DNA from 2 places in the Paenibacillus sp. PvP094 genome. Region 1 is predicted to be linked to the other one. Evidence: a T-box and tRNA genes for the amino acid it is inferred to sense, from the RefSeq annotation. Region 1 holds a T-box; the other holds one or more tRNA genes.

The links. A T-box is a leader RNA that pairs with one kind of tRNA and senses whether it is charged. The one in region 1 lies ahead of trpS (tryptophan--tRNA ligase), so its partner is inferred to be a tRNA-Trp.
Region 2: it has a tRNA-Trp gene. The T-box ahead of trpS (tryptophan--tRNA ligase) is inferred to sense a tRNA for this amino acid. The anticodon was not compared.

The regions. Positions count from the first base shown of each region.
Region 1 is NZ_JBEPOM010000001.1:1,374,014-1,378,415, forward strand. It holds gene ABIC22_RS06365 (aminotransferase-like domain-containing protein) at 1-829, opposite strand, end outside; gene ABIC22_RS06370 (DMT family transporter) at 1,002-1,937, shown strand; T-box leader at 1,965-2,293, shown strand; gene trpS (tryptophan--tRNA ligase) at 2,450-3,445, shown strand; gene ABIC22_RS06380 (GerAB/ArcD/ProY family transporter) at 3,573-4,402, shown strand, end outside.
Region 2 is NZ_JBEPOM010000001.1:3,085,076-3,089,477, forward strand. It holds rRNA gene ABIC22_RS14195 (23S ribosomal RNA) at 1-614, shown strand, start outside; tRNA gene ABIC22_RS14200 (tRNA-Asn) at 681-756, shown strand; tRNA gene ABIC22_RS14205 (tRNA-Ser) at 760-851, shown strand; tRNA gene ABIC22_RS14210 (tRNA-Glu) at 858-929, shown strand; tRNA gene ABIC22_RS14215 (tRNA-Val) at 1,115-1,190, shown strand; tRNA gene ABIC22_RS14220 (tRNA-Met) at 1,208-1,281, shown strand; tRNA gene ABIC22_RS14225 (tRNA-Asp) at 1,312-1,389, shown strand; tRNA gene ABIC22_RS14230 (tRNA-Phe) at 1,483-1,558, shown strand; tRNA gene ABIC22_RS14235 (tRNA-Thr) at 1,579-1,654, shown strand; tRNA gene ABIC22_RS14240 (tRNA-Tyr) at 1,659-1,744, shown strand; tRNA gene ABIC22_RS14245 (tRNA-Trp) at 1,751-1,824, shown strand; tRNA gene ABIC22_RS14250 (tRNA-His) at 1,855-1,927, shown strand; tRNA gene ABIC22_RS14255 (tRNA-Gln) at 1,941-2,015, shown strand; tRNA gene ABIC22_RS14260 (tRNA-Gly) at 2,020-2,094, shown strand; tRNA gene ABIC22_RS14265 (tRNA-Cys) at 2,102-2,175, shown strand; tRNA gene ABIC22_RS14270 (tRNA-Leu) at 2,210-2,288, shown strand; gene ABIC22_RS14275 (class I SAM-dependent methyltransferase) at 2,544-3,491, shown strand; gene ABIC22_RS14280 (helix-turn-helix domain-containing protein) at 3,568-4,402, opposite strand, start outside.

The DNA of each region.
Region 1 (4,402 bases):
AAAATAGCGGGTCCTGTTTTGTATTTTCCTCCAGATCGGCTAAATAATCGTCCTCCACCAAGTACACGTCATATCGTTCTGCCAGCTTAATTAATCTCTTCTTCTCAGCTAAGGTCATGGATGTCCCCAACGGATTGTGAAAGCGTGGCATGACGTAAAAGAATTTAATATCGCCTTCACCAAATTGCCGTTCCAGCGACTCCCAATCAAGACCTTCCAGCGTGCGTCTTACTCCGGTAATAGGTACATTCAGGCCTTCCAGCAGGGATGGCATAAGATGATAGCTTGGTAGCTCAACCAGAACCCGTCTCTTGCCATTCGGAAAAGCCATCAAGGCCAGCACTGCAAGCGCCTGCTGCACGCCGGATGTAATAAAGAACTGTTCCGGAGGGGCAAACACCTGATAGTCGGCAAATTGCTTTTGCAGCAGGTTGATCAATGAAGGCAGCCCACGCTCCGTACCGTACAGAAATAGCTCCGCCTGGTTGTTCTCCATGGCCTGATCTACACAATGACGAAAATCGGAATACGGAAATACCCGGGGGTCCGGAGCAGCAGAGGCAAAATCCAGTGGCCCTTTCCAATCGACATCTTCTACTCCTACTCCATTCTGTACAGCGTAATAACCCGATTGAGGAACTGCATATACCAGATGTCGCTGCTCAAGCCACTGATAGGCACGAATAGCCGTGCTTACACTGCATTGATATTGTTCAGCCAGCACACGCACTGCGGGAAGTTTAATTCCCTTGTCAATCGATTGCTGACGCCCCCGCTGCTTCTGTATCCAACGCTGCAGCGACTCCGCAATTATTTCATATTTTTTCATATAGATGATTTTCCTTTCCACATAGCTGTACCGGTACAATCTATACTTTTCATCATTGTACCACGACTGAACTGACAGTATATTGAATGAAGCAAAGACCTTACAGCACGTGATAACAATCAAGGGGTTTGCCTAGTCCAACCGAGATAATCAAGCTATATGGAGGAACAATATGAATACGACGCGTACCCGGGCTTATGCCTATACCGCAGCCGTAATGTATGCGGCTATCATTGGTTTATCTTTTCTATTTGTCAAAATGACCGTCAATGTGGCACACCCGATCGATGTGCTTGCACATCGATTCGCCCTATCCCTTCTCGTAGTCAGCATCCCGGTCGTCCTGGGATGGATTAAAATTCGGCTCACCCTGAGGGATCTGTGGCGGATCATACCGCTAGGCCTGCTTTCTCCGGTTTTATTTTTTGCCTTTCAGGCATTTGGGCTGGTATCCTCCAATTCATCGGAGGCCGGAATCATTCAGGCCATGGCCCCTGTCTTTACCCTTATTCTGGCTTCAGTATTCTTGAAAGAACGGACATCTATGCTGCAAAAGCTATTCCTGCTTCTTTCTGTTGCCGGAGTGGTCTTCATTTTCCTGATGAAAGGCAGCGGAATGACTTCAGGTAATTTCAAGGGAATTGCCCTGCTGCTGCTCTCTACAATTTGTTTTGCAGGGTATGGGGTGCTTGCCAGACCGCTCACCCAGAAGTATAAGCCGATGGAATTAACATGGGTTACCCTGCTCGTCGGTTGTCTTGTTTTTAACGTCTCCGCCGTCATCCGTCATTTATCCAGCGGTACGATAAGCGATTATGTAAAACCTTTCGGGGATGCATCTTATCTAGGGGCGCTGGCCTATCTGGCCATCCTCTCCACCATGATTTCGACTCTGCTGTCCAGCTATGCGTTAACCCATCTGGAAGCTTCGAAGATGAGTGTATTCAGCAACTTCTCTACCTTGATTTCCATAGCGGGTGGAGCCTGGATTTTGCATGAACCCGTCAGCAGATACCATTTTGTCGGAGCCATCCTGATTATCGCAGGTGTGCTCGGAACCAATATGAGTGGTAGAAAACACAGGCTGGTCAGTGAAGTCAAAGCATGATACAATGTGAAAAATTGTAAACGGACGTTATCAACGATGATGAAGAGAAGTACATACGACAGCGTGCTCCAGAGAACCGGCGGATGGTGGAAGCCGGTGCACAGGTCGTATGGAAATGGGCTTCGGAGTTCCGAGCTGAACACGTATGTATCCTGTAATCGGGGTGCAGGACGGTAAGTAGGCAAGGCGGCATGTTCAGCCGTTATCCACGGACAGGATATCGATCAAGATATCTGCTGGTTCCGGTCTGTTTTTTTTCAATCAGCCTGACCATAAATCTTGATCCGTATCTCTAAGTGGGCCGCAACCAGCGGCCAATTAAGGTGGCACCGCGAAGCATAAGCTTCGTCCTTCTATTCTGTTCCCTCACGGGAATCAGGATGAAGGACGAGGCTTTTTTTGATATCTACATACTGTAACAGGCTGAAAGGGGGTGATGGTCGTGGAAGATGGCTGGTGGCGTCAGCAGATTAGAATGCGCGAACAATTACAAAATCAAAGGAGAATGAACCATGAATATGAACAAGGATGTTATTTTAACTGGAGACCGGACCACAGGGCAGCTTCATCTCGGCCATTACGTGGGCAGCCTGTGCAGCCGGGTACAATTGCAAAATGAATACAAAACATATATTTTACTGGCAGATGTGCAGGCACTGACCACTCATTATGATCAGCCAGGATTGATTGCGGGCAGCGTTCATCAAGTGACTCTTGATTATCTCGCTGTAGGCATTGACCCAAACAAGGCCACGCTGTTTATCCAATCCATGATTCCGGAGATTGCGGAATTGACTGTGATCTTCTCGATGTTTGTCACTGTGAACAGCCTTCGGCACAATCCCACCATCAAAACGGAAGCGAGCGATCGCGGCTATACGGATCTGTACTACGGTTTCTTGGGCTATCCGGTCAGTCAGACTGCTGATATTGCATTCTGCAAAGCGACCCTCGTTCCCGCAGGCGAAGACCAGATTCCGCATATTGAGACAGCACGCAGACTGGTCCGGCGTTTCAATGAACTCTATGCTCCGGTTCTGCCGGAACCACGAATCCTGACCGGGGAGCGGCTCGGCGGACTGGATGGCATCGGCAAAATGAGCAAAAGCATGGGCAACGCCATCTCATTAAATGCGAGTCCCGATGATGTCAATGCCAAACTGACCAAGGCCAAGACTGATCCTGCGCGTATCCATCGTACTGATCCAGGTCACCCCGATATCTGTCCGGTATTTGCCTATCATCAATTATTCCGTAAGGCTCATGCGGAAGAGATCCATGCCAGCTGCAGCGAAGGTTCCATTGGATGCAGAGATTGCAAACAGTTTGCAGGTACTGCAATTAATGAACTGCTTGCCCCTTTTCGAGAACGGCGGAACCATTATGAGCAACGAGGGGACGAGGTCAAAGAAATTCTGGTTGAGGGCACCCGCCATGCCCGCAAAATCGCGCGGGAAACGATGCTCGAAGTACGGGAGGCCATGGGTATCCGTTACTTTGATTTGTAAGCATAAGGATGAAGTTAGACATCAGGATGAGATGAAACATCATGAACTACAGGCCCGCCTGTATGAAGAGAACCAATCACGTTAACACTGCTGAGGACAGTCTATCGCGAAAAGGGGACCCCTCAGCATGAAACCTAGACAGCCTTCTTTTTTGCAAGCCATGATGTTAATTATGTTATCTGTCGGCCTAATCAGCCACGTCCTGATCATTCCAGCCTTATTGAGTGCAGCGAAAAGGGATTCCTGGATTTCCGTCCTGCTATCCGCAGGACCCTATGTTGTTTTTGCGCTCATGCTTGCCTACGTCTCTCGTTTTCTTCAGCATCAAACACTGCATGAATGGCTGACTTCCCATCTGGGCAAGCCCCTCGGCTTGTTATTTCGGGTGGGAAACAGCCTCTTTTTCCTGTCTGTTATTTACTTTACCCTGCATGATACCACCACGTGGGCCAAGACCAATTACCTGACAGAGACACCCGTATTGGTAACCAGCATTGCCCTTATGTCACTTTGTGCGTATGCAGCCTATAAAGGGATTCGTTCGCTCGCATTTACAGCAGGGCTTGTTCTGCCTCTCGTTGTGGTGCTTGGCTTCTATGTCGCCATCGTAAATACCCAATATAAGGATTACAGCCGTCTACTTCCTGTACTCGAACAGGGCTGGCAGCCCGTTTTCCATGGCATGATGTACAGCCTTTCAGGCATGTTTGAGCTGCTCTTTATCTGGTACATCCAGCCCCACTTGGCTAAACGAATCCGTGTATGGCAGTATGTTATGCTCGCGTTTATCATTCTTGGACTGACTCTTGGCCCACTTATTGGTGCTATCGTAGAATTCAATCCTTTTGAAGCTGCCAAAATGCGTTATCCCGCTTTTGAGGAATGGCGAATTGCCTCCTTGGGCAAATACATCGCACAGACCGATTTTTTCTCGATCTATCAGTGGCTGGCCGGTTC
Region 2 (4,402 bases), 1.7 Mb from region 1:
AGGCGCCCAAAGGTTCCCTCAGAATGGTTGGAAATCATTCGAAGAGTGCAAAGGCATAAGGGAGCTTGACTGCGAGACCTACAAGTCGAGCAGGGACGAAAGTCGGGCTTAGTGATCCGGTGGTACCGCATGGAAGGGCCATCGCTCAACGGATAAAAGCTACCCTGGGGATAACAGGCTTATCTCCCCCAAGAGTCCACATCGACGGGGAGGTTTGGCACCTCGATGTCGGCTCATCGCATCCTGGGGCTGAAGTAGGTCCCAAGGGTTGGGCTGTTCGCCCATTAAAGCGGTACGCGAGCTGGGTTCAGAACGTCGTGAGACAGTTCGGTCCCTATCTGTCGTGGGCGTAGGAAATTTGAGAGGAGCTGTCCTTAGTACGAGAGGACCGGGATGGACGTACCGCTGGTGTACCAGTTGTTCCGCCAGGAGCACCGCTGGGTAGCTATGTACGGACGGGATAAGCGCTGAAAGCATCTAAGCGTGAAGCCCCCCTCAAGATGAGATTTCCCAGTATGTAAGACCCCTTGAAGACGACGAGGTAGATAGGCTGGGGGTGGAAGTGCAGCAATGCATGGAGCTGACCAGTACTAATCGGTCGAGGGCTTATCCAAATTGCAGGTTTTGATCGCAAGTTTCGTTTCGGATCTAGTTTTCAGAGAATGATCTCTGAATAATATTCCCTGATAGCTCAGTTGGTAGAGCACTCGACTGTTAATCGAGTTGTCACAGGTTCGAGTCCTGTTCGGGGAGCCATATGGAGAGGTGTCCGAGTTGGCCGAAGGAGCACGATTGGAAATCGTGTAGGCGCCACAAGCGTCTCGAGGGTTCGAATCCCTCTCTCTCCGCCATAGTAAGGCCCGTTGGTCAAGGGGTTAAGACACCTCCCTTTCACGGAGGTAACAGGGGTTCGAATCCCCTACGGGTCATAGCTTTACTTCTAAAGCATCAAGGGGATGAGAATCCCAAAGGTTCGTCGGAGGATAATCATCGTTAGCAACTGCTACGCAGTCTCGAACGAAGTGAGAGTATCCCCTACGGGTCACTAATTTCACCTCAAAAAAGAGGTTGATTTTAACAACAGTTTTATGTTAAGATCATAAATGTGTTGTTCGGAGGCTTAGCTCAGCTGGGAGAGCATCTGCCTTACAAGCAGAGGGTCGGGGGTTCGAGCCCCTCAGCCTCCACCATATAACTTTTATAACGACGCGGGGTGGAGCAGCCCGGTAGCTCGTCGGGCTCATAACCCGAAGGCCGCAGGTTCAAATCCTGCCCCCGCAATATTTATACTTTCTTTACAGAAAGTGATCTGGAACCGTGGTGTAGTTGGCCTAACATGCCTGCCTGTCACGCAGGAGATCGCGGGTTCGAATCCCGTCGGTTCCGCCATTTTTACCCTACATGAGGAATCTGTTCACTAAGTCTGATATATGGCACCGACGCCCTGGATAAAGTGCAACGTTCATGAGTAGACTTTATTATGGCTCGGTAGCTCAGTCGGTAGAGCAGAGGACTGAAAATCCTCGTGTCGGCGGTTCGATTCCGTCCCGAGCCACCATTATCACTACAACTTAATACGCCGGTGTAGCTCAACTGGTAGAGCAACTGACTTGTAATCAGTAGGTTGGGGGTTCAAGTCCTCTCGCCGGCACCACTATGGAGGATTAGCGAAGTGGCCAAACGCATCAGACTGTAAATCTGCTCCCTTACGGGTTCGGTGGTTCGAATCCATCATCCTCCACCAGTTTTTAGGGGCATAGTTTAAAGGTAGAACAACGGTCTCCAAAACCGTTGGTGTGGGTTCAATTCCTGCTGCCCCTGCCAATTAACTTTTTTTAAGTAATAACGCATATGGCGATCGTGGCGAAGTGGTTAACGCACCGGTTTGTGGATCCGGCATTCGGGGGTTCAATTCCCCTCGATCGCCCCTTTGTTTTTATTGGGGATTAGCCAAGCGGTAAGGCAACGGACTTTGACTCCGTCATGCATAGGTTCAAATCCTATATCCCCAGCCATTTTGCGGACGTGGCTCAGCGGTAGAGCATCGCCTTGCCAAGGCGAGGGTCGCGGGTTCGATTCCCGTCGTCCGCTCCAAAAATATGGCGCCATAGCCAAGTGGTAAGGCACAGCTCTGCAAAAGCTTTATCCCCAGTTCGAATCTGGGTGGCGCCTCCAGTATATTTACTAAAAATATACTACAACATGATATGCCGGCGTGGCGGAATGGCAGACGCGCTCGACTCAAAATCGAGTGGGAAACCGTGGAGGTTCGAGTCCTCTCGCCGGTATAACGTATAACCCTGTGGATTGCTTAGACAATTCACAGGGTTATTTTTATTACTTTATTTCTCGCAATTGATGAATAGTCCAAACTATGAGGTTGACGTATAAATAAATTAAATATATTGTAGATAAATAAAGTCTTTGATATGGAGCCATTGTGATATTGGCTAAACAGTGTTGAGATACTTTTATTGGTTTAAAAAGAGAAGATCCTTTCTGGTGAACTTTCAATTTTATTACATAGAACGGAGTGAAACGAAATGCTTGAGCAAAAAGTGTCTGAGGAGAACAATTCAGTTAATTATTCAGAACTATTATTTGATCTATCGATCTGGGAAGAGGCGTGGAAGCAGCGGCCGAGGAATCCAAGATATAAGAAAAAGAGTGCGCCATTCGAAACGGAAGAAGCATTTGAACGCTGGGCACGAGACTATCATCATCAATCCTTCACAGAAGAAGGTAAGAAGCGTTCCGAGCGCATCATGAGCTGGATTGAGAATCAAGGCGTAGACTTCAGTGAGTTATCCATTTTGGACATTGGAGCGGCTTCAGGCATTTTTACAATTCCTTTTGCAGAAAAGGGGGCAACTGTCACTGCAGTCGAACCTTCTGAACTGCTTATTTCTTTGATGAAAGAGACAATCCCGAATACATTAGCATCTAAAATTGAGATCGTTCCTGAACGGTTTGAAGAAATATCGATTCAGGAGAAAGGCTGGGAACAGAAATATGATTTTGCCTTTGCTTCCATGTGCCCCGCAATGTCTGATTGGGAAACCGTTGAACAGGCAATTCAAAGTGCTCGCAAATACGTTTATATCAGTGCTATGGCCGGCCCGAGAGTGCATACGTTAATAGACGAGTTTAAAGAGGTACTTCATGTTAATCCGCCTTACCGTTCGGGAGATATGGGATACATACAACAGCTGCTATTCTTGAAGGGTTACGCGTATACGTCGTTAATTACTAATGAAGTCAACACCATTGAGATGCCTGTTCAGCAAGTTGTAGATCATCTACAGGAATGGCTAAACACCTATGGATTGCCTACGGACACAGACTCACTATACAAGGCAGAGCACTATATCCGAAGTGCCTATCCAGATGGCGTGGTTAACTTCCTACGTGGCGGCAGGTTCGGAAAAATACTAATTCAGCTGGACCAACAGAATATGAAGATTGTTCGTAAGAAAGAAGCTAAGCAATAAAATAAGAAATAAACCATGCGCGAATCATTAAAAGGAGCAGACCATCTGCTCCTTTTTCATTCGTTATTACAAACAATTATTCCATGGAAGAGCGAAGAGGCTTCTGTCTACGTTCCCGGTACTGACCTGGAGTGATTCCCTCCCATTTTCGAAATGAACGGATAAAGTTCTGCGGGTTGTTGTAACGTAGCCGAGCAGCAATATCCTTAATGGTTAGCTCGGTTTCATCCAACCATTTTCGGGCCATCTTGAACCGATACTGTGACAAATATTCACTGAATGCGTAGCCTGTTTCTTTGCTGAACACAGTACTCAAATAGCTCGCATTATAATGGAGCCTACAAGCACACTCTTCGAGTGTCAGATCGGTATCGTATTCCTGATGGATGATGGCAATCATTCTTTCCGAGATCTGCTGATGCTGTGCATAATGCCTTTCTCTGAAAATGCCAATAACCGGTCTAATGATACGGTAAATAAACCATTGTTCGATATCGGCAGCCGTTTGCAGAGCGAGCAGTTCGTTAATCATTGGGCTGTGCCCTGAAGAGATCTGCCCAAGTCGTATACCTGATTCCTGCATCATTTGTAATATGTGCATCAATAATCGAGTTAAAGCAACCTGGTATTCTTCCTCTGTCCATTCCATATGATACACACGCTGGAGCAACTGTTGTAATAGTACGGAAGCTTCTGCCTCATCTGCAGATTGAATCGATTGCATAAGACGATATTCGAGGGACTCAGGGTAAGGTAGCGTCCACAAGGAAGAGTAAATTGAGGCTTCCTCATTTTGTTTGACGCTAGCTCCTGATATGGTCTGCTGCTGTAACAGCTTCATGGCTTCAATATACGCCAGGTGTATTTCTGAAAAGGAAGAGTATGGTTGGCTGAAACGGATATTCAGCTGA